One region of the Pseudomonas palleroniana genome, then DNA from elsewhere that is predicted to be linked to it. Evidence: predicted binding sites of a transcription regulator. Region 1 holds the regulator's gene; each other region holds the start of a gene.
The links. The regulator FliA, encoded in region 1, starts transcription of late flagellar genes. The targets are predictions, from matches to a motif close to CTAAAGTTTNNNNNNNNNNNGCCGNTAA.
Positions count from the first base shown of each region.

Region 2: MJP36_RS01590 (methyl-accepting chemotaxis protein) is a predicted target of FliA. The motif match lies at 6,652-6,679, and genes of this name have one in related genera.
Region 3: MJP36_RS20580 (methyl-accepting chemotaxis protein) is a predicted target of FliA. The motif match lies at 7,204-7,231, and genes of this name have one in related genera.

Region 1 is NZ_CP092411.1:2,413,892-2,423,889, forward strand. Features, by position in the region: gene MJP36_RS11110 (cold-shock protein) at 1-177, shown strand, start outside; gene flhA (flagellar biosynthesis protein FlhA) at 321-2,435, shown strand; gene flhF (flagellar biosynthesis GTPase FlhF) at 2,448-3,764, shown strand; gene fleN (flagellar synthesis regulator FleN) at 3,870-4,703, shown strand; gene fliA (RNA polymerase sigma factor FliA) at 4,700-5,440, shown strand; gene MJP36_RS11135 (chemotaxis response regulator CheY) at 5,609-5,983, shown strand; gene MJP36_RS11140 (protein phosphatase CheZ) at 6,003-6,791, shown strand; gene MJP36_RS11145 (chemotaxis protein CheA) at 6,803-9,073, shown strand; gene MJP36_RS11150 (protein-glutamate methylesterase/protein-glutamine glutaminase) at 9,122-9,998, shown strand, end outside.
Region 2 is NZ_CP092411.1:386,963-396,960, reverse strand. Features, by position in the region: gene MJP36_RS01625 (CaiB/BaiF CoA transferase family protein) at 1-408, shown strand, start outside; rRNA gene MJP36_RS01620 (16S ribosomal RNA) at 1,033-2,569, shown strand; tRNA gene MJP36_RS01615 (tRNA-Ile) at 2,652-2,728, shown strand; tRNA gene MJP36_RS01610 (tRNA-Ala) at 2,759-2,834, shown strand; rRNA gene MJP36_RS01605 (23S ribosomal RNA) at 3,081-5,972, shown strand; rRNA gene rrf (5S ribosomal RNA) at 6,124-6,239, shown strand; rRNA gene rrf (5S ribosomal RNA) at 6,348-6,463, shown strand; gene MJP36_RS01590 (methyl-accepting chemotaxis protein) at 6,792-8,672, shown strand; gene MJP36_RS01585 (SRPBCC family protein) at 8,711-9,169, opposite strand; gene MJP36_RS01580 (amino acid adenylation domain-containing protein) at 9,189-9,998, opposite strand, start outside.
Region 3 is NZ_CP092411.1:4,622,953-4,632,950, reverse strand. Features, by position in the region: gene codB (cytosine permease) at 1-120, opposite strand, end outside; gene MJP36_RS20610 (NUDIX hydrolase) at 297-920, opposite strand; gene queD (6-carboxytetrahydropterin synthase QueD) at 1,018-1,374, opposite strand; gene MJP36_RS20600 (patatin-like phospholipase domain-containing protein) at 1,451-2,530, opposite strand; gene MJP36_RS20595 (PepSY domain-containing protein) at 2,679-3,002, shown strand; gene MJP36_RS20590 (response regulator transcription factor) at 3,002-3,670, shown strand; gene MJP36_RS20585 (sensor histidine kinase) at 3,667-4,986, shown strand; gene MJP36_RS20580 (methyl-accepting chemotaxis protein) at 5,021-7,168, opposite strand; gene MJP36_RS20575 (Na+/H+ antiporter family protein) at 7,483-8,802, shown strand; partial or broken gene MJP36_RS28210 (cache domain-containing protein) at 8,875-9,648, shown strand; gene MJP36_RS28205 (methyl-accepting chemotaxis protein) at 9,733-9,998, shown strand, end outside.

The DNA of each region.
Region 1 (9,998 bases):
AACGCGGAAAAAGGCTTCGGCTTTATCACTCCGGAGGGTGGCGGGGCTGACGTTTTTGTCCACTATTCCGCGATTCGAGGTGAAGGATTCAAAACCGTTGGCGAAGGTGAAAAAGTGGAGTTTGAAATAACCCAGGGGCAAAAAGGCCCTCAGGCGGAAAACGTGCGCCCCGCGTAAATCCGGCAACATGCCCTCGCTGAGGGCGATCTGTCCCTTGAAGCAAAAGTTGGAAGGCTTCTTGCAACCCGGCCTGCAGGACGCCTCCCGGCGTCAAAACTTTGCTTCAAGGGACACGAGGAATACCGGTGGATCGCTCTCAAATGCTCAGCACGGCCCGTGGCACCCTGACTGACCTCTCGCGGGGCAATCTGGGTGTGCCATTGTTGTTGCTGGTGATGCTGGCAATGATGATGTTGCCGATGCCGCCGTTCTTGCTGGACGTGTTCTTCACTTTCAACATTGCCCTGTCGGTCGTGGTGCTGCTGGTGTGCGTCTACGCCCTGCGGCCCCTGGACTTCGCGGTTTTCCCCACCATCCTGCTGGTTGCCACGCTGTTGCGCCTGGCACTGAACGTGGCGTCTACCCGGGTGGTGATGCTGCACGGCCAGGACGGCCACGCCGCCGCCGGTAAGGTGATTCAGGCCTTCGGTGAGGTGGTGATCGGCGGTAACTACGTGGTCGGTATCGTCGTGTTCGCGATCCTGATGATCATCAACTTCGTGGTGGTGACCAAGGGTGCCGGACGAATTTCCGAGGTGAGCGCGCGGTTTACCCTCGATGCAATGCCTGGCAAACAGATGGCTATCGACGCCGACCTCAACGCCGGTCTGATCGACCAGGGCCAGGCCAAGGCGCGCCGTGCGGAAGTCGCCCAGGAAGCCGAGTTTTACGGTTCCATGGACGGTGCCAGCAAATTCGTGCGCGGTGACGCCATTGCCGGCTTGCTGATTCTGTTCATCAACCTGATCGGCGGCATGGCGGTCGGTATCTTCCAGCACGGCATGACGTTCGGTGATGCGGGCAAGGTCTACGCCTTGCTGACCATTGGTGACGGTTTAGTGGCGCAATTGCCATCACTGTTGTTATCCACAGCCGCAGCCATCATGGTGACCCGTGCTTCGGGTTCCGAAGACATGGGCAAGCAGATCAGCCGCCAGATGTTCGCCTCGCCGAAGGCGCTGGCGGTGGCGGCAGCGATTATGGCGATCATGGGCATTGTGCCGGGTATGCCGCATGTGTCGTTCCTCAGCATGGCGGCCATGGCGGCTGGCGCTGCCTACCTGTTCTGGCGCAAGCAGAACCAGGTGAAGGTCCTGGCTCAGCAGGAAATCGCCCGTCAGCAGGAACTGTTGCCATCGCCGGCCCGCGCCCAGGAAACCAAGGAGCTTGGCTGGGACGACGTCACCCCGATCGACATGATCGGCCTGGAAGTGGGTTACCGCCTGATCCCTCTGGTGGACCGTAACCAGGGCGGCCAGTTGCTTGCACGCATCAAGGGGGTCCGCAAGAAGTTGTCCCAGGACCTGGGCTTCCTGATGCCGACCGTACACATCCGCGACAACCTCGACCTGGCCCCCAGTGCCTACCGCCTGACCCTGATGGGGGTGATCCTGGCCGAAGCCGAGATCTACCCGGACCGCGAACTGGCGATCAACCCCGGCCAGGTGTTCGGTACGCTCAATGGCATTACCGCCAAAGATCCGGCTTTCGGCCTGGATGCGGTGTGGGTCGAAGTCAGCCAGCGCAGCCAGGCGCAATCCCTCGGATATACGGTGGTGGACGCCAGCACGGTGGTTGCCACCCACCTTAACCAGATTCTGTACAAGCACTCCCATGAGCTGATCGGCCATGAGGAAGTCCAGCAATTGATGGGGTTGCTGGCCAAAGCCTCGCCAAAGCTGGCCGAAGAGCTGGTGCCGGGGGTGCTGTCGCTGTCGCAGTTGCTCAAAGTGCTGCAGGCGTTGCTCGCCGAGCAAGTGCCGGTGCGCGACATTCGCAGCATCGCGGAAGCCATCGCCAACAATGCCGCCAAGAGTCAAGATACTGCCGCTCTGGTGGCCGCCGTGCGCGTCGGCTTGTCCCGTGCCATCGTGCAAAGCATTGTAGGCATTGAGTCTGAGCTGCCTGTGATCACCTTGGAGCCCAGGTTGGAACAAATATTGCTCAATAGTATCCAGAAGGCCGGACAAGGCCAGGAAGAGGGCGTTCTGCTGGAGCCGAGCATGGCTGAAAAACTCCAGCGTTCGTTGATCGAAGCGGCGCAGCGCCAGGAAATGGCGGGCCATCCGGTGATTCTGCTGGTGGCGGGCCCGGTTCGAGCGATGTTGTCGCGGTTCGGACGCCTGGCAGTACCGAATTTGCACGTTTTGGCTTATCAGGAAATTCCTGACAACAAGCAAGTGACTATCGTCGCGACAGTAGGGCCCAACGGCTGAGGGTAGTGGGTTATGCAAGTTAAGCGTTTTTTCGCCGCCGATATGCGTCAGGCCATGAAACTGGTCCGTGATGAGCTGGGCGCCGATGCCGCGATTATCGGTAACCGTCGCATTGCCGGCGGTGTCGAGCTGACGGCTGCCCTGGATTACACCCCCCAGGCATTGGCGCCGCGCGTGCCGAACATGGAACTCGAAGACGAGTTGCGCAAGACCGCCTCGCGCATTGTGTCGGCCCAGGCCGAGCTGAGCATGCGTGGCGACAGCGACGCTACCACCAATCGCCAATTGTTCGCCGGCCTGCCGCTGACGGCCGCCGAGCCGCTGGTCGAGCCGACCTTCGTTGAACCGCCACGTCCCGCAGCGCCGGCCCCGGCGGCTGCGGTCGACCAGCGCGTGTTCGACTCGATGCGCTCTGAACTCAACGGCCTGCGTGAACTGCTCGAAGTGCAGTTGGGTTCGTTGGCCTGGACACAGTTGCAAGGCAGCAAGCCGCACCAGGCCAACCTGTGGCGTCGCTTGCAGCGTATCGGCCTGTCCGGCCCGCTGTCCCGCGACCTGCTGGCGCTGACCACCGAGGTCGAAGAGCCCCGCCAGGCGTGGCGCATGTTGCTGGCCCACTTGGCCCGCATGATCGTCACCCCGGAGCTCGAACCGCTGGAAGAGGGCGGTGTGATCGCCATGGTCGGCCCGGCCGGCATGGGCAAGACCACCACCCTGGCCAAGCTGGCCGCCCGGTATGTGCTCAAGTACGGCGCGTCGAGTATCGCGCTGGTGAGCATGGACAGTTATCGTATCGGCGCCCAGGAACAGCTCAAGACCCTGGGGCGCATCCTCAATGTGCCGGTGACCCACGTCGACCCGGGCCAGTCCCTGGCCAATGCCCTTGACCCGCTGTTGCGCAAGCGCGTGGTGTTGATCGACACCGCCGGCCTGCAAGCCAGCGATCCGGCGCTGCGCATGCAGCTGGAAAGCCTGGCCGGGCGTGGCATCAAGGCGAAAAATTACCTGGTGCTTGCAACCACCAGCCAGAAACAGGTTCTTACCGCTGCGTACCACAGCTACAAACGTTGCGGCCTGGCGGGTTGCATCCTCACCAAACTAGACGAAACTGCAAACTTGGGTGAGGTGTTGAGCCTGGCTATCGGTCATGAATTACCGGTTGCCTACCTGACCGATGGCCCGCGGATTCCAGATGATTTGCATCTGCCGCGTCGTCATCAGTTGGTCAGCCGTGCTGTCAGCGTGCAAATGCAAGAAGAGCCTAGCGAGGAAGCGATGGCTGATATGTTCGCCGACCTTTACCACAACCCGGCAAAACGGGTGGGGTGAGGCAGGATGAGCACTGTGAAATGTATCTACATTGATGGTCTGCAAGCGATTCACGCGACCAAGCCGTGTAGCCTGCGTCTAAGCAAGACAAGGTAAAGAAATAAAATGGGCAGCATGCATCCTGTACAGGTGATCGCGGTGACCGGCGGCAAAGGTGGCGTCGGGAAAACTAACGTGTCGGTGAATTTGTCCCTGGCCCTGGCAGAACTTGGCCGTCGCGTCATGCTGCTGGATGCTGACCTGGGCCTGGCGAACGTGGACGTTCTGCTGGGGCTGACACCCAAACACACCCTCGCCGATGTGATCGAGGGCCGTTGCGAGCTGCGCGATGTGCTGCTGCAAGGCCCCGGAGGCATTCGTATCGTGCCTGCCGCCTCGGGCACCCAGAGCATGGTGCACCTGAGCCCGGCGCAGCACGCCGGCCTGATCCAGGCGTTCAGCGATATCGGCGACAACCTCGATGTGCTGGTGATCGACACCGCCGCCGGGATCGGCGAATCCGTGGTCAGCTTCGTGCGCGCCGCGCAGGAAGTATTGCTGGTGGTCTGCGACGAACCCACCTCGATCACCGACGCCTATGCTCTGATCAAACTGCTTAACCGTGACTACGGCATGAACCGCTTCCGCGTGCTGGCCAACATGGCCCAAAGCCCGCAGGAAGGCCGGAATCTGTTCGCCAAGTTGACCAAGGTCACGGACCGTTTTCTCGATGTCGCCTTACAATACGTTGGCGCAGTTCCCTATGACGAGTGTGTGCGCAAGGCCGTGCAAAAGCAGCGTGCGGTCTATGAAGCGTTCCCTCGTTCCAAATGCGCGTTGGCGTTCAAGGCTATTGCCCAGAAGGTCGATACCTGGCCGTTGCCTGCCAACCCGCGGGGGCATCTGGAGTTTTTCGTCGAGCGATTGGTGCATCAGACGAGCGCAGGACCGGTGCTATGACAGCCAGCGGCTATAACCTTTACAAGAAATCGGCACGTGACAGCCAGGGCGAATTGATCGAGCGTTATGCGCCCTTGGTCAAGCGCATTGCCTACCACTTGCTGGCGCGCCTGCCGGCCAGTGTGCAGGTGGAAGACCTGATCCAGGCCGGCATGATCGGCTTGCTCGAAGTGTCGACCAAATATGACGCGAGCAAGGGTGCGAGTTTCGAGACGTATGCGGGTATCCGTATCCGTGGCGCGATGCTCGATGAGGTCCGTAAAGGGGATTGGGCGCCGCGTTCGGTACACCGCAACACGCGAATGGTCAGTGATGCCATTCGCGCAATTGAAGCAAAAACCGGTCGTGACGCTAAAGATCATGAAGTTGCGGCCGAACTCCAATTGAGTCTCGATGATTATTACGGGATTTTGAACGATACCTTGGGCAGCCGCCTGTTCAGTTTCGACGACCTGTTGCAGGACGGCGAACACGAAGGGCTGCACGAGGACGGCGCGAGTGCACATCTCGAACCGTCGCGTGACCTGGAAGATGAGCGTTTCCAGAGGGCGTTGGCGGACGCGATTGCCAATTTGCCGGAGCGTGAGCGACTGGTGTTGGCGCTGTACTACGACGAAGAGCTGAACCTCAAGGAAATCGGTGAGGTCCTGGGGGTCAGCGAATCGCGTGTCAGCCAGCTGCATAGCCAGTGCGCAGCCCGCTTGCGGGGGCGGTTGGGGGAGTGGCGCGCGCGCTGACAGGCAGTGTGGGGACACTGTAGACGCGCCGCGAAAGTCGAAGGCTTTTGCGGGGTCGTGCCGTGGTGCCCTGGGCAGTCCTTTGTTGTGTAACGCCTGTTGATTGAAATGGCGCGTCCAGGTGCTGGGCGCGTTTAAGACTGCTTGGAGGTCGAATTGGACAAGAACATGAAAATCCTCATCGTTGATGACTTCTCAACGATGCGGCGGATCATAAAAAATCTGTTGCGTGACCTTGGGTTCACCAACACGGTCGAGGCGGATGACGGCCTTACGGCGATCCCGATCCTCAACAGTGGGAGCATCGACTTTCTGGTAACGGACTGGAACATGCCGGGCATGACCGGTATCGACTTGTTGCGCCACGTGCGCGCCGACGAAAAATTGCGCAGCCTTCCCGTGTTGATGGTGACCGCCGAAGCCAAGCGTGAACAGATCATCGAAGCCGCCCAGGCCGGGGTCAACGGTTACGTGGTCAAGCCATTCACTGCACAGGCGTTGAAAGAGAAGATCGAAAAAATCTTCGAGCGCATCCACGGCTAACGCCATCGCAGGGGGAGCTATGGAGCATACAGAATCATCACAGAAAGACTTTGAGTCGACTCTGAAAAAACATGCCCACCAGTTGGTCGAAAGCCTGGAAAAAGGTCAGTTCGGCGACGCGGTGCAGTTGATCCATGAGCTCAATCAGACGCGTGACCGCGGCCTGTATCAGGAAGTGGGCAAGCTGACACGTGAGCTGCACAGTGCGATCGTCAATTTTCAGATTGACCCGCACATGCCCCAGGCCGAAGAAATTTCGCAAATCACCGATGCCACCGAACGCTTGTCCTATGTGGTCAGGCTGACTGAGGCGGCGGCCAACCGCACTATGGACCTGGTGGAAAACGCCACGCCGCTGGTCAACGGCATGGCCAACGAAGCCCAGGCCCTCAGCGTTGACTGGGGCCGCTTCATGCGTCGCGAAGTGGGCGCCGAAGAGTTTCGTGAATTGGCGCGTCGGGTTGAAGGTTTCCTGTCGCGCAGTGAGCAGGACAACCGTACGGTTTCCAGCAACCTCAACGACATTTTGCTGGCCCAGGATTACCAGGACCTCACCGGTCAAGTGATCAAGCGTGTGACCCAGTTGGTCACCGAAGTGGAAAGCAACCTGCTCAAATTGGTGCTGATGGCCGGCCAGGTCGACCGCTTTGCCGGTATCGAACATGACCGCGCAGCGATCCTTTCGGAAAAAGATCCACAAAAACATCTCGCCAAGGGTGAAGGTCCGCAGATTCATGCCGATAAACGTGAAGACGTCGTATCCGGTCAAGATGACGTAGACGATTTGCTGTCCAGTTTAGGCTTCTAAGGAGCACCCACATGAGCTTCGGCGCCGATGAAGAGATCCTTCAGGATTTCCTTGTAGAGGCCGGCGAAATTTTAGAGCAACTGTCCGAGCAACTGGTCGAGCTGGAAAGCCGCCCGGATGATGCGAACCTGCTCAATGCAATTTTTCGCGGTTTTCACACTGTAAAAGGGGGCGCCGGCTTCCTCCAGCTCCATGAGCTGGTGGAGTGCTGCCACATCGCCGAGAACGTGTTCGACATCCTGCGCAAGGGTGAGCGTCACGTTGATTCGGAATTGATGGACGTGATTCTCGAAGCCCTGGATGCGGTCAATGGCATGTTCAGCCAGGTCCGTGAACGCGCGCCGATCACGGCTGCCACGCCCGAGCTGCTGGCCGCCCTGGCGCGCTACGCAGAGCCTGCCGACACCTCGGCCGCGCCGGCGGTGGAAGCCGCCCCGGAACCGGAACCGGTTGCCGAGCCTGAGCCGGATGTGACCGATAGCGAGTTCGAGCAACTGCTCAACTCCCTCAGCGCGGCGAAGGCCGAAGCCGAAGCTCCGGCGGCACCTGCTGCCGTGCCGACCAGCGAAGACATCACCGACGCCGAATTTGAATCCTTGCTCGACCAGTTGCATGGCAAGGGCCAGTTCGCCGCCGATGCCGTGGCGCCTGCCGCAGCTTCCGAAGCGCCTGCGGCCCCGGCCAGCACCGACATTACCGACGACGAATTCGAAGCGTTGCTCGACCAACTGCACGGCAAAGGCACGTTCGCGGCCGAAGCCCTGCCGGAAGTTGCCGCGACAGCGGCTGCGCCGACGGCTGCCAAGCCGCCTGTTACGCCGCCTGCCAGTGCGCAGCCAGCCGGCGACGGGCTGATCTCCGAGCACGAATTCGAAGCCTTGCTCGACGAATTGCACGGCAAGGGCAAGTTCAGTGAAGTACCCCCGACGGCGGCTGCGACCGCTACCCCGGTAGCGGCGAAACCTGCACCTGCACCTGCTGCTGCACCTGCTGCTGCACCTGCTGCTGCACCTGCTGCCGCCAAGCCGGCTCCTGCTGCTGCGCCGGCCGCTGCAGCGCCTGCACCGGCGCGTGCCGCCGCTGCACCAGTGGCCGAAAAGCCGGCCAGCGAAGCCGAAACCACTGTGCGCGTGGACACGGCGCGGCTGGACGACATCATGAACATGGTCGGCGAACTGGTGTTGGTGCGTAACCGCCTGGTACGCCTGGGCCTGAGCAGTGGCGACGAGTCGATGCAGAAGGCCGTGTCGAACCTCGACGTGGTCACCGCCGACCTGCAGACCGCTGTGATGAAAACGCGGATGCAGCCGATCAAGAAAGTCTTCGGCCGCTTCCCGCGCCTGGTTCGTGACCTGGCGCGCCAGCTCAAGAAAGAGATCAACCTGGAGCTGGTGGGGGAAGAAACCGACCTCGACAAAAACCTGGTCGAGGCCCTGGCTGACCCGCTGGTCCACTTGGTGCGCAACGCAGTCGACCACGGCGTCGAAACCCCTGAAGAACGTGAAGCCTCGGGCAAGTCCCGCGGCGGCAAGGTGATTCTGGCGGCCGAGCAAGAAGGCGACCATATCCTGTTGTCGATCACCGATGACGGCAAGGGCATGGACCCGACCATCCTGCGCAACATTGCAGTCAAGCGCGGTGTGATGGACAAGGATGCCGCCGACCGTCTGACCGACACCGAGTGCTACAACCTGATCTTCGCCCCGGGCTTCTCGACCAAGACCGAGATTTCCGACGTGTCTGGTCGTGGCGTCGGCATGGACGTGGTGAAGACCAAGATCAGCCAGCTCAACGGCTCGATCAATATCTACTCGACCAAGGGCCAGGGCTCGAAGATCGTGATCAAGGTGCCGTTGACCTTGGCGATCATGCCGACCCTGATGGTGATGCTGGGCAACCAGGCGTTCGCGTTCCCGCTGGTCAACGTCAATGAGATCTTCCACCTCGACCTGTCGCGCACCAATGTGGTGGATGGCCAGGAAGTGGTGATCGTGCGTGACAAGGCGCTGCCGCTGTTCTACCTCAAGCGCTGGCTGGTTGCGTCGGCTGCCCATGAAGAGCAACGCGAAGGCCACGTGGTGATCCTGTCCGTGGGCACCCAGCGTATCGGCTTTGTGGTCGATCAACTGGTGGGCCAGGAAGAAGTGGTCATCAAGCCTTTGGGCAAAATGCTGCAGGGAACCCCGGGCATGTCGGGTGCGACCATCACCGGTGACGGTCGGATCGCGCTGATTCTCGATGTTCCGAGCATGCTCAAGCGTTACGCCGCTCGGCGTATTTGATTCTGGTGGGGGTTGGGCAATCGTGCCGCCCCACCTAACGGAGTGTTTATGGCAGTCAAGGTCCTGGTGGTGGACGATTCGGGTTTCTTCCGCCGCCGCGTCTCGGAAATTCTTTCCGCCGATCCGACCATTCAGGTGGTCGGCACGGCCACCAACGGTAAAGAGGCGATTGATCAGGCCATTGCGTTGAAGCCGGACGTGATCACCATGGACTACGAGATGCCGATGATGGATGGCATCACGGCAGTTCGCCACATCATGCAACGCTGCCCGACCCCGGTATTGATGTTCTCGTCGCTGACCCATGAAGGTGCCCGGGTAACCCTGGATGCGCTGGACGCGGGTGCGGTGGACTTCCTGCCGAAGAATTTCGAAGACATCTCGCGCAACCCCGAGAAGGTCAAGCAGATGCTGTGCGAGAAGGTGCACAGCATTTCCCGCAGCAACCGCCGCAGCCTGTTCAGCACGCCTGCGCCAGTGGCGGCACCTGCGGCACCTGCGGCACCTGCGCCGACCAGTTCCTCATTCGCGCGTCCGGCGCCTGCGCCAGTGGCGCGGCCCGCCGTGGCTCCCGTCCGTGCTTCGGCGCCGAGCGCTCATTCGCCCGCGCCCAAGCGCAAAGCCTACAAGCTAGTGGCTATCGGTACCTCAACCGGCGGCCCGGTCGCCCTGCAACGCGTATTGACCCAACTGCCGGCCAACTTTCCGGCGCCGATAGTGCTGGTGCAGCATATGCCCGCCGCGTTTACCAAAGCCTTCGCCGAACGTCTGGACAAGCTGTGCCGCATCAGCGTCAAGGAAGCCGAAGACGGCGACATCCTGCGTCCTGGCCTGGCGTTGCTGGCGCCGGGTGGCAAGCAGATGATGGTGGATGGCCGTGGCGCGGTGAAAATCCTGCCGGGCGATGAACGCCTTAACTACAAGC
Region 2 (9,998 bases), 2.0 Mb from region 1:
GCCGGCCGGCCGATGTGGGCAGATGACCCGCGCTTTGCAACCAATAAGGCGCGAGTGGCCAACCGTGCAGAGCTGATTCCGTTGATTCGCCAGGCTACGGTCTTCAAGACGACGGCTGAGTGGGTGTCACAGTTGGAGCAAGTGGGCGTGCCGTGTGGGCCGATCAATGATTTGGCGCAGGTGTTCGCCGACCCTCAGGTCAGGGCGCGTGGCTTGGCGATGACGCTACCCCATGGCTTGGCGGGGGTGGTACCTCAGGTTGCCAGCCCGATCAGGTTGTCCAAGACTCCAGTGGAGTATCGGAGTGCGCCTCCTCTATTAGGTGAGCATACCGTCAAGGTGCTGCAAGACGTTCTGGGATTGATGCCGGCCAGTGTCGCTGCTTTAAGAGAGGCAGGAGTAATCTGAAAGCGGTCTTCTATATAGAAGGCGCTGGAGCGGCCTGGTTGTTTTTTGAACAAAGGCAACTGTTTGATAGGAAAGAAGAATTAATGGTTGACGGCGAATTATATCTGTCTATAATTCGCCCCACTTCCGGCGCAGTCGAAACTGAAAACTCCTTGGTAAACAAGAAGTTACGAAGATTCAGGCAGCGAATAGCTTCAGTTCATCGAAGCCCAGAAGGAGTTGATAGGGCGGTGTTGTTTGGCTCTATCAACGGTTCGATCTTCTCGGTCGAAAGCGGAGAAAAAGAGGTGTTGACAGCAGCGTGTAACGCTGTAGAATTCGCCTCCCGCTAACGAGAGATCGGAAGCGCAAGTGGTTGAAGTTGTTGAAGAAATCTTCGAAAGCTTCTGAAAATAATCACTTGACAGCAAATGAGGCTGCTGTAGAATGCGCGCCTCGGTTGAGACGAAAGACTTAACCAACCGCTCTTTAACAACTGAATCAAGCAATTCGTGTGGGTGCTTGTGGAGTCAGACTGATAGTCAACAAGATTATCAGCATCACAAGTTACTCCGCGAGAAATCAAAGATGTAACCAACGATTGCTGAGCCAAGTTTAGGGTTTCTTAAAAACCCAAAGATGTTTGAACTGAAGAGTTTGATCATGGCTCAGATTGAACGCTGGCGGCAGGCCTAACACATGCAAGTCGAGCGGTAGAGAGAAGCTTGCTTCTCTTGAGAGCGGCGGACGGGTGAGTAATGCCTAGGAATCTGCCTGGTAGTGGGGGATAACGTTCGGAAACGGACGCTAATACCGCATACGTCCTACGGGAGAAAGCAGGGGACCTTCGGGCCTTGCGCTATCAGATGAGCCTAGGTCGGATTAGCTAGTTGGTGAGGTAATGGCTCACCAAGGCGACGATCCGTAACTGGTCTGAGAGGATGATCAGTCACACTGGAACTGAGACACGGTCCAGACTCCTACGGGAGGCAGCAGTGGGGAATATTGGACAATGGGCGAAAGCCTGATCCAGCCATGCCGCGTGTGTGAAGAAGGTCTTCGGATTGTAAAGCACTTTAAGTTGGGAGGAAGGGCAGTTGCCTAATACGTAACTGTTTTGACGTTACCGACAGAATAAGCACCGGCTAACTCTGTGCCAGCAGCCGCGGTAATACAGAGGGTGCAAGCGTTAATCGGAATTACTGGGCGTAAAGCGCGCGTAGGTGGTTTGTTAAGTTGGATGTGAAATCCCCGGGCTCAACCTGGGAACTGCATTCAAAACTGACTGACTAGAGTATGGTAGAGGGTGGTGGAATTTCCTGTGTAGCGGTGAAATGCGTAGATATAGGAAGGAACACCAGTGGCGAAGGCGACCACCTGGACTGATACTGACACTGAGGTGCGAAAGCGTGGGGAGCAAACAGGATTAGATACCCTGGTAGTCCACGCCGTAAACGATGTCAACTAGCCGTTGGAAGCCTTGAGCTTTTAGTGGCGCAGCTAACGCATTAAGTTGACCGCCTGGGGAGTACGGCCGCAAGGTTAAAACTCAAATGAATTGACGGGGGCCCGCACAAGCGGTGGAGCATGTGGTTTAATTCGAAGCAACGCGAAGAACCTTACCAGGCCTTGACATCCAATGAACTTTCCAGAGATGGATTGGTGCCTTCGGGAACATTGAGACAGGTGCTGCATGGCTGTCGTCAGCTCGTGTCGTGAGATGTTGGGTTAAGTCCCGTAACGAGCGCAACCCTTGTCCTTAGTTACCAGCACGTTATGGTGGGCACTCTAAGGAGACTGCCGGTGACAAACCGGAGGAAGGTGGGGATGACGTCAAGTCATCATGGCCCTTACGGCCTGGGCTACACACGTGCTACAATGGTCGGTACAAAGGGTTGCCAAGCCGCGAGGTGGAGCTAATCCCATAAAACCGATCGTAGTCCGGATCGCAGTCTGCAACTCGACTGCGTGAAGTCGGAATCGCTAGTAATCGCGAATCAGAATGTCGCGGTGAATACGTTCCCGGGCCTTGTACACACCGCCCGTCACACCATGGGAGTGGGTTGCACCAGAAGTAGCTAGTCTAACCTTCGGGAGGACGGTTACCACGGTGTGATTCATGACTGGGGTGAAGTCGTAACAAGGTAGCCGTAGGGGAACCTGCGGCTGGATCACCTCCTTAATCGACGACATCAGCTGCTTCATAAGCTCCCACACGAATTGCTTGATTCATTGAAGAAGACGATAAGAAGCAGCCCGAAATTGGGTCTGTAGCTCAGTTGGTTAGAGCGCACCCCTGATAAGGGTGAGGTCGGCAGTTCGAATCTGCCCAGACCCACCAATTTTGTGTGGGAAACGCCTGTAGAAATACGGGGCCATAGCTCAGCTGGGAGAGCGCCTGCCTTGCACGCAGGAGGTCAACGGTTCGATCCCGTTTGGCTCCACCACTACTGCTTCTGACGTTTAAAGCTTAGAAATGAGCATTCCATCGACGTGATGGTGAATGTTGATTTCTAGTCTTTGATTAGATCGTTCTTTAAAAATTTGGGTATGTGATAGAAAGATAGACTGAACGTTACTTTCACTGGTAACGGATCAGGCTAAGGTAAAATTTGTGAGTTCTCTTAGTTGAGAAATTCGAATTTTCGGCGAATGTCGTCTTCACAGTATAACCAGATTGCTTGGGGTTATATGGTCAAGTGAAGAAGCGCATACGGTGGATGCCTTGGCAGTCAGAGGCGATGAAAGACGTGGTAGCCTGCGAAAAGCTTCGGGGAGTCGGCAAACAGACTTTGATCCGGAGATGTCTGAATGGGGGAACCCAGCCATCATAAGATGGTTATCTTGTACTGAATACATAGGTGCAAGAAGCGAACCAGGGGAACTGAAACATCTAAGTACCCTGAGGAAAAGAAATCAACCGAGATTCCCTTAGTAGTGGCGAGCGAACGGGGACTAGCCCTTAAGTGGCTTTGAGATTAGCGGAACGCTCTGGAAAGTGCGGCCATAGTGGGTGATAGCCCTGTACGCGAAAATCTCTTAGTCATGAAATCGAGTAGGACGGAGCACGAGAAACTTTGTCTGAATATGGGGGGACCATCCTCCAAGGCTAAATACTACTGACTGACCGATAGTGAACTAGTACCGTGAGGGAAAGGCGAAAAGAACCCCGGAGAGGGGAGTGAAATAGATCCTGAAACCGTATGCGTACAAGCAGTGGGAGCAGACTTTGTTCTGTGACTGCGTACCTTTTGTATAATGGGTCAGCGACTTATTTTCAGTGGCGAGCTTAACCGAATAGGGGAGGCGTAGCGAAAGCGAGTCTTAATAGGGCGTCTAGTCGCTGGGAATAGACCCGAAACCGGGCGATCTATCCATGGGCAGGTTGAAGGTTGGGTAACACTAACTGGAGGACCGAACCGACTACCGTTGAAAAGTTAGCGGATGACCTGTGGATCGGAGTGAAAGGCTAATCAAGCTCGGAGATAGCTGGTTCTCCTCGAAAGCTATTTAGGTAGCGCCTCATGTATCACTGTAGGGGGTAGAGCACTGTTTCGGCTAGGGGGTCATCCCGACTTACCAAACCGATGCAAACTCCGAATACCTACAAGTGCCGAGCATGGGAGACACACGGCGGGTGCTAACGTCCGTCGTGAAAAGGGAAACAACCCAGACCGTCAGCTAAGGTCCCAAAGTTATGGTTAAGTGGGAAACGATGTGGGAAGGCTTAGACAGCTAGGAGGTTGGCTTAGAAGCAGCCACCCTTTAAAGAAAGCGTAATAGCTCACTAGTCGAGTCGGCCTGCGCGGAAGATGTAACGGGGCTCAAACCATACACCGAAGCTACGGGTATCACGTAAGTGATGCGGTAGAGGAGCGTTCTGTAAGCCTGTGAAGGTGAGTTGAGAAGCTTGCTGGAGGTATCAGAAGTGCGAATGCTGACATGAGTAACGACAATGGGTGTGAAAAACACCCACGCCGAAAGACCAAGGTTTCCTGCGCAACGTTAATCGACGCAGGGTTAGTCGGTCCCTAAGGCGAGGCTGAAAAGCGTAGTCGATGGAAAACAGGTTAATATTCCTGTACTTCTGGTTATTGCGATGGAGGGACGGAGAAGGCTAGGCCAGCTTGGCGTTGGTTGTCCAAGTTTAAGGTGGTAGGCTGGAATCTTAGGTAAATCCGGGATTCTAAGGCCGAGAGCTGATGACGAGTCATCTTTTAGATGACGAAGTGGTTGATGCCATGCTTCCAAGAAAAGCTTCTAAGCTTCAGGTAACCAGGAACCGTACCCCAAACCGACACAGGTGGTTGGGTAGAGAATACCAAGGCGCTTGAGAGAACTCGGGTGAAGGAACTAGGCAAAATGGCACCGTAACTTCGGGAGAAGGTGCGCCGGTGAGGGTGAAGGACTTGCTCCGTAAGCCCATGCCGGTCGAAGATACCAGGCCGCTGCGACTGTTTATTAAAAACACAGCACTCTGCAAACACGAAAGTGGACGTATAGGGTGTGACGCCTGCCCGGTGCCGGAAGGTTAATTGATGGGGTTAGCTAACGCGAAGCTCTTGATCGAAGCCCCGGTAAACGGCGGCCGTAACTATAACGGTCCTAAGGTAGCGAAATTCCTTGTCGGGTAAGTTCCGACCTGCACGAATGGCGTAACGATGGCGGCGCTGTCTCCACCCGAGACTCAGTGAAATTGAAATCGCTGTGAAGATGCAGTGTATCCGCGGCTAGACGGAAAGACCCCGTGAACCTTTACTATAGCTTTGCACTGGACTTTGAATTTGCTTGTGTAGGATAGGTGGGAGGCTTTGAAGCGTGGACGCCAGTCTGCGTGGAGCCATCCTTGAAATACCACCCTGGCAACTTTGAGGTTCTAACTCAGGTCCGTTATCCGGATCGAGGACAGTGTATGGTGGGTAGTTTGACTGGGGCGGTCTCCTCCTAAAGAGTAACGGAGGAGTACGAAGGTGCGCTCAGACCGGTCGGAAATCGGTCGTAGAGTATAAAGGCAAAAGCGCGCTTGACTGCGAGACAGACACGTCGAGCAGGTACGAAAGTAGGTCTTAGTGATCCGGTGGTTCTGTATGGAAGGGCCATCGCTCAACGGATAAAAGGTACTCCGGGGATAACAGGCTGATACCGCCCAAGAGTTCATATCGACGGCGGTGTTTGGCACCTCGATGTCGGCTCATCACATCCTGGGGCTGAAGCCGGTCCCAAGGGTATGGCTGTTCGCCATTTAAAGTGGTACGCGAGCTGGGTTTAGAACGTCGTGAGACAGTTCGGTCCCTATCTGCCGTGGACGTTTGAGATTTGAGAGGGGCTGCTCCTAGTACGAGAGGACCGGAGTGGACGAACCTCTGGTGTTCCGGTTGTCACGCCAGTGGCATTGCCGGGTAGCTATGTTCGGAATAGATAACCGCTGAAAGCATCTAAGCGGGAAACTAGCCTCAAGATGAGATCTCACTGGAACCTTGAGTTCCCTGAAGGGCCGTCGAAGACTACGACGTTGATAGGTTGGGTGTGTAAGCGCTGTGAGGCGTTGAGCTAACCAATACTAATTGCCCGTGAGGCTTGACCATATAACACCCAAGCAATTTGAGTCGAAAGGCCAGATTGCGGTGTGTGAAGACGCTATGAACCGAAAGTTCGACGCTCACAAGACACCGACTTCTATTACATACCCAATTTGCTGAAGCGAAGCCGACTGGCTGCGACTCAGTACCCGAATTTCTTGACGACCATAGAGCATTGGAACCACCTGATCCCATCCCGAACTCAGCAGTGAAACGATGCATCGCCGATGGTAGTGTGGGGTTTCCCCATGTGAGAGTAGGTCATCGTCAAGATTAAATTCCGAAACCCCATTTGCGAAAGCAGATGGGGTTTTGTTTTATGTAGAAGCACATGAAATTCACCGGCACGTTGCAAATGCAACGGACTGGTATACAGAATTTCTTGACGACCATAGAGCATTGGAACCACCTGATCCCATCCCGAACTCAGCAGTGAAACGATGCATCGCCGATGGTAGTGTGGGGTTTCCCCATGTGAGAGTAGGTCATCGTCAAGATTAAATTCCGAAACCCCTGTCTGCCAATGCAGACAGGGGTTTTGTCGTTTAAGGGGGTATGCTGCCCCAGCATCAAACCCAGCCCTGGGCCCCTACGCGCGTTGCCAGCACTTGCGCTGCGGCAATGGACGACAGAACTACCGCCTGTCTCTTTCCTACGCTCAAACAGGACACCTCTCACAATATTTCTAAGATTTATCGATTCTTGGCCGAAAGCCTGATGAGCCATGCGTGCACTGAAATAGAGCGGCCCAAGAGTCCGCCTATCCCTTACATGGAATGTTCCACTCGGCACGCTCATCCCCCTTTGGCAAAAGAAGTCGATGAAATGAATCTTAAGTTCAGTCATAAAATTCTGTTGGCCGCGTCAGGCGTCGTGGTTTTGGCCTTCGCATTATTCACGCTCTACAACGACTACCTGCAGCGCAGTACCATCAAGCAAAATTTGGCATCGTCCATTCAGCAGTCCGGTGAACTCACCGCCAGCAGCGTGCAGAACTGGCTCAGTGGGCGCATTTTGGTACTCGAAAACCTGACGCAAAACATTGCCCATCAAGGCAGCGGTGCCGACCTTCCTGGGTTGGTCGATCAGCCAGCGTTCACATCGAATTTCCAGTTCACTTATGTGGGTCAAACCAACGGCGTGTTCACCCAGCGCCCCGACGCGAAGATGCCTGACGGCTATGACCCGCGTCAGCGCCCTTGGTACAAGCAAGCAGTAGTGGCCGACAAACCCATGCTTACTCCTCCTTATATGGCGGCTGTGGGTGGGCAGATCGTGACGATCGCCATGCCAGTGAAAAAGAACGGCGAGTTGCTCGGCGTTGTTGGCGGTGACTTGAGCCTGCAAACCCTGGTGAAGATCATCAACTCGGTCGACTTCGGCGGTATCGGTCATGCGTTCCTGGTGAGTGGCGACGGCCAGGTCATCGTCAGCCCTGACCAGGACCAGGTGATGAAAAACCTGAAGGATATCTACCCTGGCACCAACCTGCGTATCGAGAAAGCCAACCAGGACGTAGTCCTCAATGGTCAGGATCGCATCCTCTCGTTCACCCCCATCAGCGGTTTGCCAGGCGCAGACTGGTACATTGGTCTGTCGATCGACAAAGACAAAGCCTACGCGCCACTAGGCAAGTTCCGCACCTCGGCATTGATTGCGATGTTGGTCGCTGTGATAGCTATCGCAGTGCTTCTGAGTCTGTTGATTCAGGTATTGCTGCGTCCGTTGACGACCATGGGCGTTGCTATGCAAGACATTGCTCAGGGGGAAGGCGACTTGACCCGCCGTCTCGACGTGACCAGCAAAGACGAATTCGGTGAAGTGGGTAGCGCGTTCAACCAGTTCGTTGAGCGTATCCACGCTTCCATTTCCGAAGTGTCGTCGGCAACGCGTCAGGTGCATGATCTGTCCCAACGCGTGATGGCCTCATCCAATGCGTCGATCATCGGTTCCGATGAGCAGAGTGCACGTACCAATAGCGTGGCTGCGGCGATCAACGAACTGGGCGCCGCCACCCAGGAAATCGCACGTAACGCTGCTGATGCTTCGCAGCACGCCAGTGGCGCCAGCGAACAGGCTGACGATGGTCGCAAGGTCGTTGAGCAAACTATCCAGGCAATGTCGGAGTTGTCGCAGAAGATCAGTTTGTCCTGCACTCAGATCGAAACCCTGAACGCCAGCACCGACAACATCGGTCACATTCTTGATGTGATCAAAGGCATTTCCCAGCAAACCAACTTGTTGGCCCTTAACGCAGCGATCGAAGCCGCTCGTGCGGGTGAAGCCGGGCGTGGGTTTGCCGTGGTGGCGGATGAGGTGCGTAACCTGGCGCATCGTACGCAAGAGTCGGCGGAAGAGATCCACAAAATGATCACTTCCCTGCAAGTGGGCTCGCGTGAAGCCGTGACCACTATGAATGCCAGCCAGGCCTCCAGCGAGGAGAGCGTTGAAGTCGCCAATCAGGCGGGTGAACGGTTGGTCAGCGTGACCCAGCGGATCGTAGAAATCGACGGTATGAACCAATCGGTGGCTGCCGCCACCGAGGAGCAAACCGCTGTGGTTGAAACCCTCAATGTCGACATCAACCAGATCAATCTGCTTAACCAGCAGGGTGTGGCCAACCTCAACGAAACGCTGAGGGACTGCGATGCCCTGTCCCAACAGGCAAGCCGATTGAAGCAATTGGTCGATAGCTTCAAGATCTAACCGTGCTGCACCGGAGCGAGACCACTCGCTCCGAGTGCTCAGCTAAGCATTCGGCGCACATTACGCAGTGCGCTGTCCGCGAACGCCTGCACAAACGCTTCGAACTCTACTTGCGTTGAAGCCAATGGCTCACCCACAAGCGTCCAGGTGGCCCTGGAGCTGCTTGCGCCAAGTGCTTGCACACTCATCGCCGCCCAGAATTGGGCCAAGCCCAAGGTGTTGTAGAGGGTGGTCCACGTCATCGACATGGCGGCTTCGTCTCGACTGTTGAGTTGCTCCACGACGCAATGCCCATTGTCGAAAAATTTCGTGCGCAATGCACCCACGCCTGCGCCGGTCATCTCAATGCGCGACAGGCCTGGAACGAAGGCATCAAAGCCTGCGAAGTTGCCCACCAACGCCCACAGGCGAGTTGCCTCGCAAGGGACAACGATGGAGGCCAGGATCGGTGTGCCGTTAGGGTTACGGATTAACGTATCGGGTTGTAGCGGTTTCATGAAGATGTCCTGAAGCAATTCAGAGAAAGCCGGTGGTCCTGAGGTAGTCGCAACCCTTACGTAGCAATGCCGGGTCTTTTGGCGGGTAATGTGTACCCATCTTCTCCACCCCCCAGCGTGCGTTGTCATAACAGATCATCGACGTGTCACCGATATCCTCACCCAGCACGCCCAGATAGAAACCCAACACACCAAACAACGCATTATCACGGCTTACTGCGCGCAGTGACCGTTGCCACTGTTCAATGCTTACCCGTTGGAAAATGTGCCCAGCCTGGCTGAACGCATCGAGATACTGATCCCAGCTCAAGGGTTGTGGGTTGTGCAGGTTGAAAACATTTCGCCCAGCGCAAAAACATGAACCGTGGAACGCTATGAAGCGGGCCAGGAAATCTACGGGCATCAGATCGAAATTCACATCCAGCTGTGGCGCCAGCCCCAATTGCAGGGACCCCTTGAGCATCAACATCAACCGATTTTTCTGCGGCTGGCAAACGCCACTTTGACTGTTGAAACTGATGTTCCCCGGTCGCAGGATATTCACCCAGGCGCCTTGCGCGACGGCACGTCCCAGCAAGCGTTCAGCGACCCACTTGGACAGGTTGTAGCCATTTTTCATATAGAGCGGCAACGTACTCGCGGCACCGGTTTCTAGAACGTGCCTATGGGCGTCGATACTGCTGCAGGCGGACAGTGTCGAAATGAAATTGAATACCTTCTTGCAATAGGTTTCGCAAAGGCGCAGGCACTCAAAGATCGGCTCGACGTTGTCCTTGGCGAGTAAGGCGTAATCCATTACGTGATTGACCTGGGCGGCGTTGTGCACCAA
Region 3 (9,998 bases), 2.2 Mb from region 1:
CATGGTTGCAGTAAAAAAGGTAAAGCCCAGCAGCACCATGGCGGTGGAAGCCAGGCCCTTGCGCGCATGCAAGGGGACTTCGCTGAGGGGGTAATCGTTGCCCGGTTCTTGCTGCGTCATGTGCCTTGCTCCCTGAATGAATGACGCAGGTCTGTTGCACCGTGCGTGCCAAATCAGTAGTGGTGACCGGCGAACGACCGCAAACGGTCTGTGTCGTCAAATAGCAGCAGAACACTGGGAGGGGCGTGCGGTGCCTTGTCGGGCACGAAAGCAGTGCAGCGATGATACAAATTGGATCAGTCGAACAGCGTGTGTGTGGTCTCGCCACGATGAAACGCAAAAGCCGCCTCAAGATCACTTTCGATGGTGCGCCCACGGGACAGGGGCGGCAGGTCATCCAGGCTGAAAAAGCCCACGTCCGTGGTTTCGAACCCCGCCGCGGGCGCGAGCTGATCCACCCGTTCGCAAAGGAAATACAGCTTGTAGAAGTCCCGCACGTCCGGTCGATACAAGCCCTTGGCCTTGTGGGTGACGCTGTACAGGGCCCGTGCGGTGACGCTCAGACCGGCCTCTTCGCGAATTTCCTTGACGATATTCTCGGCCGCCGACAAGCCGATATCGGCATAACCCCCGGGCAGCGCCCAGCAGCCATCGGTCAGCTCTTTCACCAGCAGAATCCGTTCGCCCTCGATCACCGCACCCCGCACATCGATCATCGGCGTGGAGTAGCGCTTCGCAAAGTCCGGCACCAGCCCAGTGATGCGTTCCAGCGGCACACTGCCCAATTGCGCGAGCATGCTGTGGGCAATCTCGGCGATTTCCTCCAGGCGCTCACGCTCGAAGTCGTCGGTGCAAAAATGGAGCCCGGTGGACGCCAACGCTTGCAAGCGTTTGGCCTGGGCCAGCCAAGTGTTTTCCATGGGGTCTCCTTTGTTCTGCAAAGGGCTTTGCCGGTTGAAGGGTGCTACGCGGGGTATAAAAAAACCACCGCAAGGGTGGTTTCTTTACATCGCCGGTCTATTCGCCGCGATAGATGCAGCCGCTGGTGCACGTCTCGTGGATGCGGATCGCGCTTAGTTCCGGCAACAGCGGTTTCAACTCGTTCCAGATCCACTTGGCCAGTACTTCACTGGTGGGGTTTTCCAGGCCGGGAATGTCATTGAGGTAGTTATGGTCGAGACGTTCGTAGAGCGGCTTGAAAATCGCCTTGATCTCCGAAAAGTCGCGAATCCAGCCGGTATGAGGGTCGAGGTCGCCGCTCAGGTGGATGGCCACCTTGAACGAATGCCCATGCAGGCGCCCGCATTTATGGCCTTCCGGTACGTGGGGCAGGCGGTGGGCGGATTCGAAAGTAAATTCCTTGAAGATTTCCACAGTGTTTTCAGCTCGGTCAGGTATCTGGCAGGCGGCGAGTTTAACAGTTTGATCCCTCGCCGCGCATACCGCTCGGTCAAAGCGCCTGCAAGCGTTCGCCCAGGCCGCCCTTATCGACCAGTTCCAGGAACTCATCGCCCAACCGCCGGCTTTCGCTCATTGCCGTTTGCCAGTACTTGTTGCGGCTCGGGTCATCGCCCATGAAGCGCTTGAAGTCGCTGCGGTCCGGCAGCTTGCCGTGGGGCAGGCGGGCCAGGTAGTCCTTGGACGGTGCCAGCAGCAACACATCCTGCAAACCCTGCTGATTGCTGCGCCGCCACGGCAGGCCCTTGTCAAACCAGCCAGGGATGACCCGGTCGGTAAAGTGCGGATACAGCACGATGTCGTCGCCGTGGTAGGGCAGGTCGAGGTGGTAGTCCAGCAAGCCGCCGTCGCGGTAGGTGCCGTGGCCGGCGCCGGGCAGGTCGCGTATGCCTTGCATCACCATGGGAATGGAGCCTGAGGCCAGCAAGGCCTGGCGCAGGTTGCCCAGCTCCAGTTGCAGGAAACGCGATGGGAAATCCGTCAACGGATGCAACGGTGGCGCCTGGCGTGGGTCGTGAATGATCAACCGTTCAAAATGCCGCGACAACCGTGCACGACCGCGCAAGTTATCGGCAATCACCGAAGTCAGGCCCAGGCCCAGGCGCCCGCGATGGTCATCGGCGAGCAGGCCATGGCTCTTGACCACCATGATGTTCAGGCGATAGTGAGGAGTGGCCAGCACCTGTGCATCACGGCCGGCCAGCAAGTCATCGAGCATGCGCCGGCAGCTTTGGGTGACCTCGGCCATGGTCACGCCTTTAGCGAAGCTCTGTTCGTTGTACAGGCGACCGAGGTCGAGCAGGCCTTGTACCGGGTCGGGCAGGCAGGCACTGGCAAATCGCCAGGAACCGATGGAGGCGCCGATCAGCGCGCGCTCACGGGGGGCGCGAGGCAGCCAGTCGCCGAACAGCGCCAGGTCCAGGCCTTGAATCCCCAAGGCCTTGGGGCCACCGGCCGCACCGGGTAGGATGCCGACATCGGCGGGCTTCAGGCCCTGTTCGCGAATACGCGCCAAGGCGCGCTGGCCGGCCTTGAGGGTCAAGGCGGGAAACTTGATGTGGATGGCTGTCATACCGGTCTCTTTTGAAGCGAGCGGGCAGTATAGGAAATCTGGCCTGGCGATGGGGCCGCTGATCGATGAAAATTGCCATGGTGGCAATTCAGTTTCAGTTAAGTTGCGACGGTTAACGTGGTGACCTCAAGGAACAACAGGATACGCAATGAAGGTAAATCTACGGGGGGGCGGTCCAATGGCATTGGTGTTGCTATTGACCAGCTCCCACCTGACGGCCCACGACCTCGGCCCGGACGAAGCCTTGCGTCTGCGTCAGAAGGGCGTCATCGCCCCTCTGGAGCACCTGCTGGGCCCGGCGCTGGAACGCTACCCCGGTGCCAAGTTGCTCGATGCCGAGCTTGAGGAGCACAAGGACCGCCCGGTGCCCTATATCTACGAAATCGAGTTGTTGACGGTGGAGGGAGTCGTGCGCGAAATCGAGCTCGACGCGAGCACCGGCGCGCTGCTCAAAGATAAGGAAGACGACTGATGCGCCTGCTTCTGGTGGAAGACAACGTTCCCCTCGCCGATGAGCTGCTGGCCGGCCTGCAACGCCAGGGCTACGCCGTCGACTGGCTGGCCGATGGCCGTGATGCAGCCTATCAGGGCAGCAGCGAGCCCTATGACCTGATCATTCTGGATCTTGGCTTACCCGGCCTGCCCGGGCTTGAAGTCCTGGCGCAATGGCGTGCGGCGTCATTGGTCACGCCGGTGCTGATTCTGACCGCTCGCGATTCCTGGGCCGAGCGCATCGAAGGGCTCAAGGCCGGCGCGGATGATTACCTCGCCAAACCCTTTCATCCTGAAGAGTTGTTCCTGCGCATCCAGTCACTGTTGCGCCGTTCCCACGGCCAGGCCAACCAGCCGACTTTGCAGGCCGCGGGTCTGCACCTGGATGAGGGGCGCCAGTGTGTGCTGCGCGATGGTGACGAGATCCAGCTGACCGCCGCCGAGTTTCGCCTGCTGCGCTACTTCATGCTGCACCCCCAGCAGATCCTGTCGAAAAGCCACTTGGCTGAACATTTATACGACGGCGAGAGCGAGCGCGATTCCAATGTGCTGGAAGTCCACGTCAACCATCTGCGCCGCAAGTTGGGCCGCAGTGTGATCGAAACCCGGCGCGGCCAGGGTTACCGGTTTGGCGCCAGCCCTGCATGAAGTCCATTCAGCGGCGCCTGAGCCTGGGCCTGGTCAGTGTGATGGTGGTCGTCGGCGTGGTGCTGGCGCAGACCAGCCTGTGGTTATTCGAAGCCGGGTTGCAACGCTACCTGGAGGCGGGGCTGCGCAACGATAGCGAGAACCTGCTGGTTGCGCTGGTGCGGGGGGCCGATGGCGTGCAACTCGATGAGCACCGTTTGTCACCGGCTTATCAGCGACCGTTTTCCGGGCATTACTTTCGGATTGATTTTGCCGATGTTCACTGGCGTTCCCGCTCGCTGTGGGACCAGGAGCTGCCGCGCCTGCCGCAGACCGGTCTCAAAGGTAACCTGCAATTGGGGCCGGAGGGCCAGCAACTGCTGGTATTGCGTTCGGACTACAAACGTTTTGGGCAGTCGATTTCCATCAGCGTGGCCCAGGACTACACACCTGTGCGGGAAAGCTTTCGCCTGATGCGGCAGATCGGCCTGGTGCTGGGGTTGGCGGCGTTGTTGCTGGTGTTGATCCTGCAACGGGTGACCGTACGTCGTGCGTTGCGCCCGTTGGAGACCGCCCGCGAACAGATCGCCCAGTTACAACAAGGCCAACGCTCGCAGCTCGATACCCAGGTGCCGCTGGAGCTGGAGCCGCTGGTGGCGCAGATCAACCACCTGCTGGCCCACACTGAAGACAGCCTCAAGCGTTCACGCAACGCCCTGGGCAACCTCGGTCATGCCTTGAAGACCCCGCTGGCCGTGTTATTGAGCGCAGCGTCCAGCGAGCCGCTCAAGGACCATCCGCACCTGAGCAAGTTGTTGCGTGAGCAGCTTGAGCAAGTGCAGCAACGCCTCAATCGTGAACTCAACCGCGCACGCCTGGCCGGTGAAACCCTGCCCGGCGCATTGTTTGACTGTGAAAAAGAACTGCCCAGCCTGTTGGCCACGCTCAACATGATCCACGGTGAACATCTGGACTTGAGCTATCAGGTGTCGCCCGGGCTGCAATTACCCTGGGACCGCGAAGATCTGCTGGAACTGCTCGGCAACCTGTTGGACAACGCCTGTAAATGGGCAGACGCCGAAGTCTGCCTGAGCATCGGCGAAACGACGCAGACCTATCGGTTGGCCGTGGAAGACGACGGCCCCGGTATTCCCGAGACCGACCGCGACAAGGTGCTCAGCCGCGGCACGCGCCTGGATGAGCAGATCGACGGCCATGGCCTTGGGTTGGGGATCGTGCGCGATATCGTCGAGGTGTGGGGCGGGGTCTTGCAGTTGCAGGAGAGCCGGCTGGGAGGCCTGAAGGTGCTGGTCGAACTCCCCAAACGCCAGAGCTGACGCAGCGCCCTCCATATTGAATCTTCTGCGGTGTTCAGACCCTGAATTGATCCATCAGCCCCTGCTGTTGATTCGCCAGGCTGTTCAACGCCTGGCTGACCCGCGCCGACTCATTGGCCTGCTCCGACAACGACTCGGTCACATCCCGAATCGTCGCCACATTACTATTGATCTCTTCAGCCACCGCGCTTTGTTCCTCGGCAGCGCTGGCGATTTGCAGGTTCATGTCGCTGATTACGGTGACTGCGTCACCAATCTGGCGCAAGGCCGTCACCGCTTGGCCGACCTGTTCGACACTGCCCTGAGCCTGGCGATGGCTGTTGCCCATGGCGCCGACCACCTCGGTGGTGCCGCTTTGCAATTGCTCGATCACTAGGCGGGTTTCCTCCACCGACTCCTGGGTACGTCGCGCCAGGTTACGCACCTCGTCGGCAACCACGGCAAATCCACGCCCAGCTTCACCGGCCCGGGCCGCTTCGATGGCGGCGTTGAGTGCCAGCAGGTTGGTCTGCTCGGCGATGCCACGGATCACTTCCAGCACCGAACCGATTTGTTCGCTGTTGGCTGCCAGGCCCTCGACTTGGGCCATGGCGGTGCTCATGTCGGCGGCCAGCGCACCGATGTTGCTGGTGGTACGGTCGATCACCGTCAAGCCTTCACGCGTAGCCTGGTCGGCATCGCGTGCGGCCTGGGCGGCTTGGGCCGCGCTGCGGGCGACATCCTGGGCGGTGGCGCTCATTTCATGGGAGGCGGTGGCGACCTGATCCACCTGGCGGTATTGCTGTTCCATACCGGCGCTGGTTTCAGTGGCGATCGCGGCGGATTGGTCGGCGGTGCCACGGGCGTCCTGCACTGAGCGTTTCACTTCGGCAATGATCGGCTGCAGCTTGTCGAGGAAGCGGTTGAACCAGCCGGCCAGTTGGCCCAGCTCATCTTTTTTGTCGTAGGCCAGGCGGCGGGTCAGGTCGCCTTCGCCACTGGCGATGTCTTCGAGCATGTGCGCCACACCGAGAATCGGACGGGTCACGCTGCGCGCCATCAGCCACACCAGCGCCAGGCCCACCACCGCAGCCAACAGGCCCAGGCTCAGTTCCAGCAGGGTGCCCTTGGCATTGTCGGCATCCAGTTGCGCTTTCAGGGCTTCGGCAGGCGCGACCAGGACTTTCTCCGGTACGTCGAGCAACACGCCCCAAGGCTTGCCCCCCGGGATCGGTGTAAACGGCGCCAATACCTTGAGTTGCTGGCCGGTGCGCAGGCTGCGGGTTTGCGTGCTGCCGGCGAGGGCGCTGATCAACTGCGCGCCGCTGGCAGTGTCGACCTGGTCCAGGCGCTGGCTGAGTTTGCTCGCGTCCGGGCTGTAACCGGCAAGCAAGCCGGTCGGGCTGAGGATGCTGACCTGGGTCTGGCCGTCATACAGCTTCTGGCTCGCCTGTTGGCTGACGGCCTGCAAGCTGTTGAGGTTGATGTCCACCGACAGCGAGGCGATGACTTTGCCGTTGACGATCAACGGGAACACGATACTGGTCATCAGCACGTTCTGCCCGTCGATCACATAAAAATACGGTTCGATCACGCAGGGTTTGAGGGTTGTGCGTGGGCAGGTGAACCAGGCGTTGGCTTTTTCGCCGCTGGGGCCGACGCTGGTATCGGCCATGTCGCTTTCGGGCAGTGACATCGAGGTCAGTTTGCCCGGCGTGGGTTGCGACCAGTACAGGGCAAAGCGGCCTTTTTCGTTACTGCCCAGTTCTTTCTGATTGGCGAACAGCTCGTCCTTGCCGTCCAGCGCATTCGCTTCGAACACCAGGGACAAACCGAGCAGGTCCGGGTTGGCCTGCAACGCGGCCTTGACCTGGCGAGTCAGGTCTTCGCGGGTGTCGAAGGCATCGAGAAAGCGCTTTTCAGCCTGTTCGCGCAGAAACAGCACTTGGCGGGAAAAGCCATGGCCGTACTGGTAGGCGTCCATGAACTGCTGGCGAATGCCCAATGCCTGCCCTTCACCCTGCGCTTCGATGCGCGTCTGGGCGGCTGCATCAAGCATCTGCATGCTGGACGCTTTGACCTGCTCGGAACTCTGCGCCATGCGATACAGCGACAAACCCACCAGAAGGGTCACGATCCCCAGCAGGCAAAGGCCGGCGAGCAGGGTGATTTTCCATTGAATGGAGAGCTGTCTGAGCGACATCGGGACATCCTTACCTGAAAACACATAGAGACCCGTTATCGGCGGCACGTCTGATTTCTTTATTTGCGGGGCCCGGGCTTGCCGTAATGCCAGTCAGTTAAATGGTGGATGTAGAACACAGCGTTTGGTCGCGGCAGGTTCTTTTAACTGACTGGCATTAGGACTTGCCCGGGTTTTTTGACATGCCCGCCCACCTGCTGCAAAGTGCCCGCCCTCTAATAAGACCTCCTCAGCCTGCACGCCGGCCACCCTGTTCCATGGCCGCCTGGGCGACGTATGCCTGTTCTTCTGTTTTCTGTCTTGAGGTAACCATGATTAACGCAGTAATCGCCGCGGTCGGCACCATGCTGGTGCTCAGCCTGTCCCGCGTGCATGTGGTCATCGCCATTATTGTCGGTGCGCTGGTGGGCGGCTTGACCGGTGGCCTGGGTATCGAAGCCACGCTCAAAGCGTTTAACGGTGGTTTGGGCGGCGGTGCAACCGTGGCTTTGTCTTACGCTTTGCTCGGCGCTTTCGCTGTGGCGATTGCCAAATCCGGTCTGGCCCACGCCCTGGCGGACAAAGCGTTGCTGCTGGTGGATCGCCAGGAAGCGACGGGCGGCAATCACGTCAAATGGTTGTTGATCGGCCTGCTGTGGAGCGTCGCGATTGCCTCGCAGAATATCCTGCCCATTCATATTGCCTTTATCCCGCTGTTGGTCCCGCCGCTGTTGTACGTGCTGACCAAATTGCAACTGGACCGCCGCCTGATCGCCTGCGTGATGACTTTCGGCCTGATCACGCCCTACATGTTCCTGCCGGTAGGCTTCGGCAACATCTTCCTCAACCAGATCCTGCTGGCCAACGTCGCCAAGAGCGGCGTAGACATCAGTCAGGTCAACGTTACCCACGCCATGGGCTTGCCGGCGCTGGGCATGGTAGTCGGCCTGTTGGTGGCGGTGTTCATCAGCTACCGCAAAAAGCGTGTGTATGACCTGGAGAAAATCGAGCGGGTCGAGCAAGTGGCGGTGCAATACAACCCGTTGACCCTGCTGGTGGCCGGGCTGGCGATCGCTGCGGCATTCATCATCCAATTGTGGCTGGACTCGATGATCATCGGCGCCCTGGCCGGGTTCCTGATCTTCTCGGTGTCCGGCATCGTGCGCTGGCGCGAGACCGACGACCTGTTCACCGAAGGCATGAAGATGATGGCGATGATTGGCTTCATCATGATCGCTTCGTCGGGTTTTGCCGAAGTGCTCAAGGCCACCGGCGACGTGCGCTCGCTGGTGGAAGCGTCGGCGGCGTTCATCGGCCATAGCCGGGGTGTGGGCGCGTTGCTGATGTTGCTGGTGGGCCTGCTGGTGACCATGGGGATCGGTTCGTCGTTCTCCACGGTGCCGATCCTCGCCGCGATTTTCGTGCCGCTGTGCGTGCAACTGGGCTTCAGCCCGTTGGCTATCGTGTGCATCGTCGGTACGGCGGGGGCCTTGGGTGATGCCGGGTCGCCGGCGTCGGACTCCACCCTCGGCCCGACCTCCGGCCTGAACATTGACGGCCAGCATCACCATATCTGGGACACCGTGGTGCCCACGTTCCTGCACTACAATATTCCGTTGTTGGCGTTTGGCTGGATTGCCGCGATGACCCTCTGACAGGGTTGTCCTACAGAAATCGGACAATTGGCCGTTAACTTCTCAAGTCGCCACGAATAAGAGAGAAAAGCCATGCGTCTGAGTTTGAAGGCCAAAGTCCTGGCCCTGGCCGTCGTGCCGGTATTGCTGTTTGCCGTGGTCATCAGCCTGACCACGGTGTGGATCCTGCAGGGGCAGGCGCGCAACGAGGTGGACGAAACCCGCCAGCGCCTGCTCAACGACGCCAAGACGACGCTGCGCAGTTACGTGGAAGTGGCCATGACCACCATCAAGCCGCTCTACGACGCGGCCGCCACCGGCGACACGGCGGCGCGGGCCGAGGTGGTCAAGCTGCTGTCCAGTACCAGCTACGGCAAGGATGGCTACTTCTTCGGCTACGACTCCGAGACCATCCGCCTGTTCAAGGGCAACAGCCCCGATGGCGTAGGCAAGAGCTTCAAGGACAACCGCGACCCCAACGGCGTCTACGTCAACCGCGACCTGGTCAAGGTCGGCAAGGACGGCACCCACTACCTGCAATACAGCTCGACCCAGCCCGGCCAGACCGAGTTGGTGCCTAAGCTCGGCTATACCGAGTACTTGCCGAAGTGGGACATGGTGATTGGTACCTCGGTCAACCTCGATGGCATCGAAGCCCAAGTGGCAGTGGTCGAGGCCAAGGTCGAGAAACGCATGGAGGGCGTGCTGCTGAGCATCCTCGGTGTGGCCGTGGTGGTGCTGCTGGTGATTGCCGCCGTGGGCATGATAGTCGCCAATACCATCCTGCGTCCGCTGGGCCTGATGAAAGCCAACCTGGACGACATCGCCGCCGGCGAAGGCGATTTGACCCGCCGCCTGGCGATCACCAGCCAGGATGAGTTGGGCGATCTTGCCGTCGCGTTCAATCGTTTTGTCGACAAGATTCACAGCCTGGTGCGCCAGATCACCGAGATGACCAGCCAACTGACCGGCCTGGTCAGCCAGGTGTCCGATCAAGCGCAGCGCTCCGAACAGGCCATGGAGCGCCAACGCCATGAGACCGATCAGGTCGCCACTGCCATCAACCAGATGTCCTCTGCGGCCCAGGAAGTTGCGCGCAGTGCTCAGGGGGCTGCCGTCGCTGCGCAACAGACCGATGCCGAAGGGCACGCGGCCAAGCGTGTGGTCGACGGCAGCATCGCGCAGATCCACGCGCTGGTGAACGATATCCGCAGCAG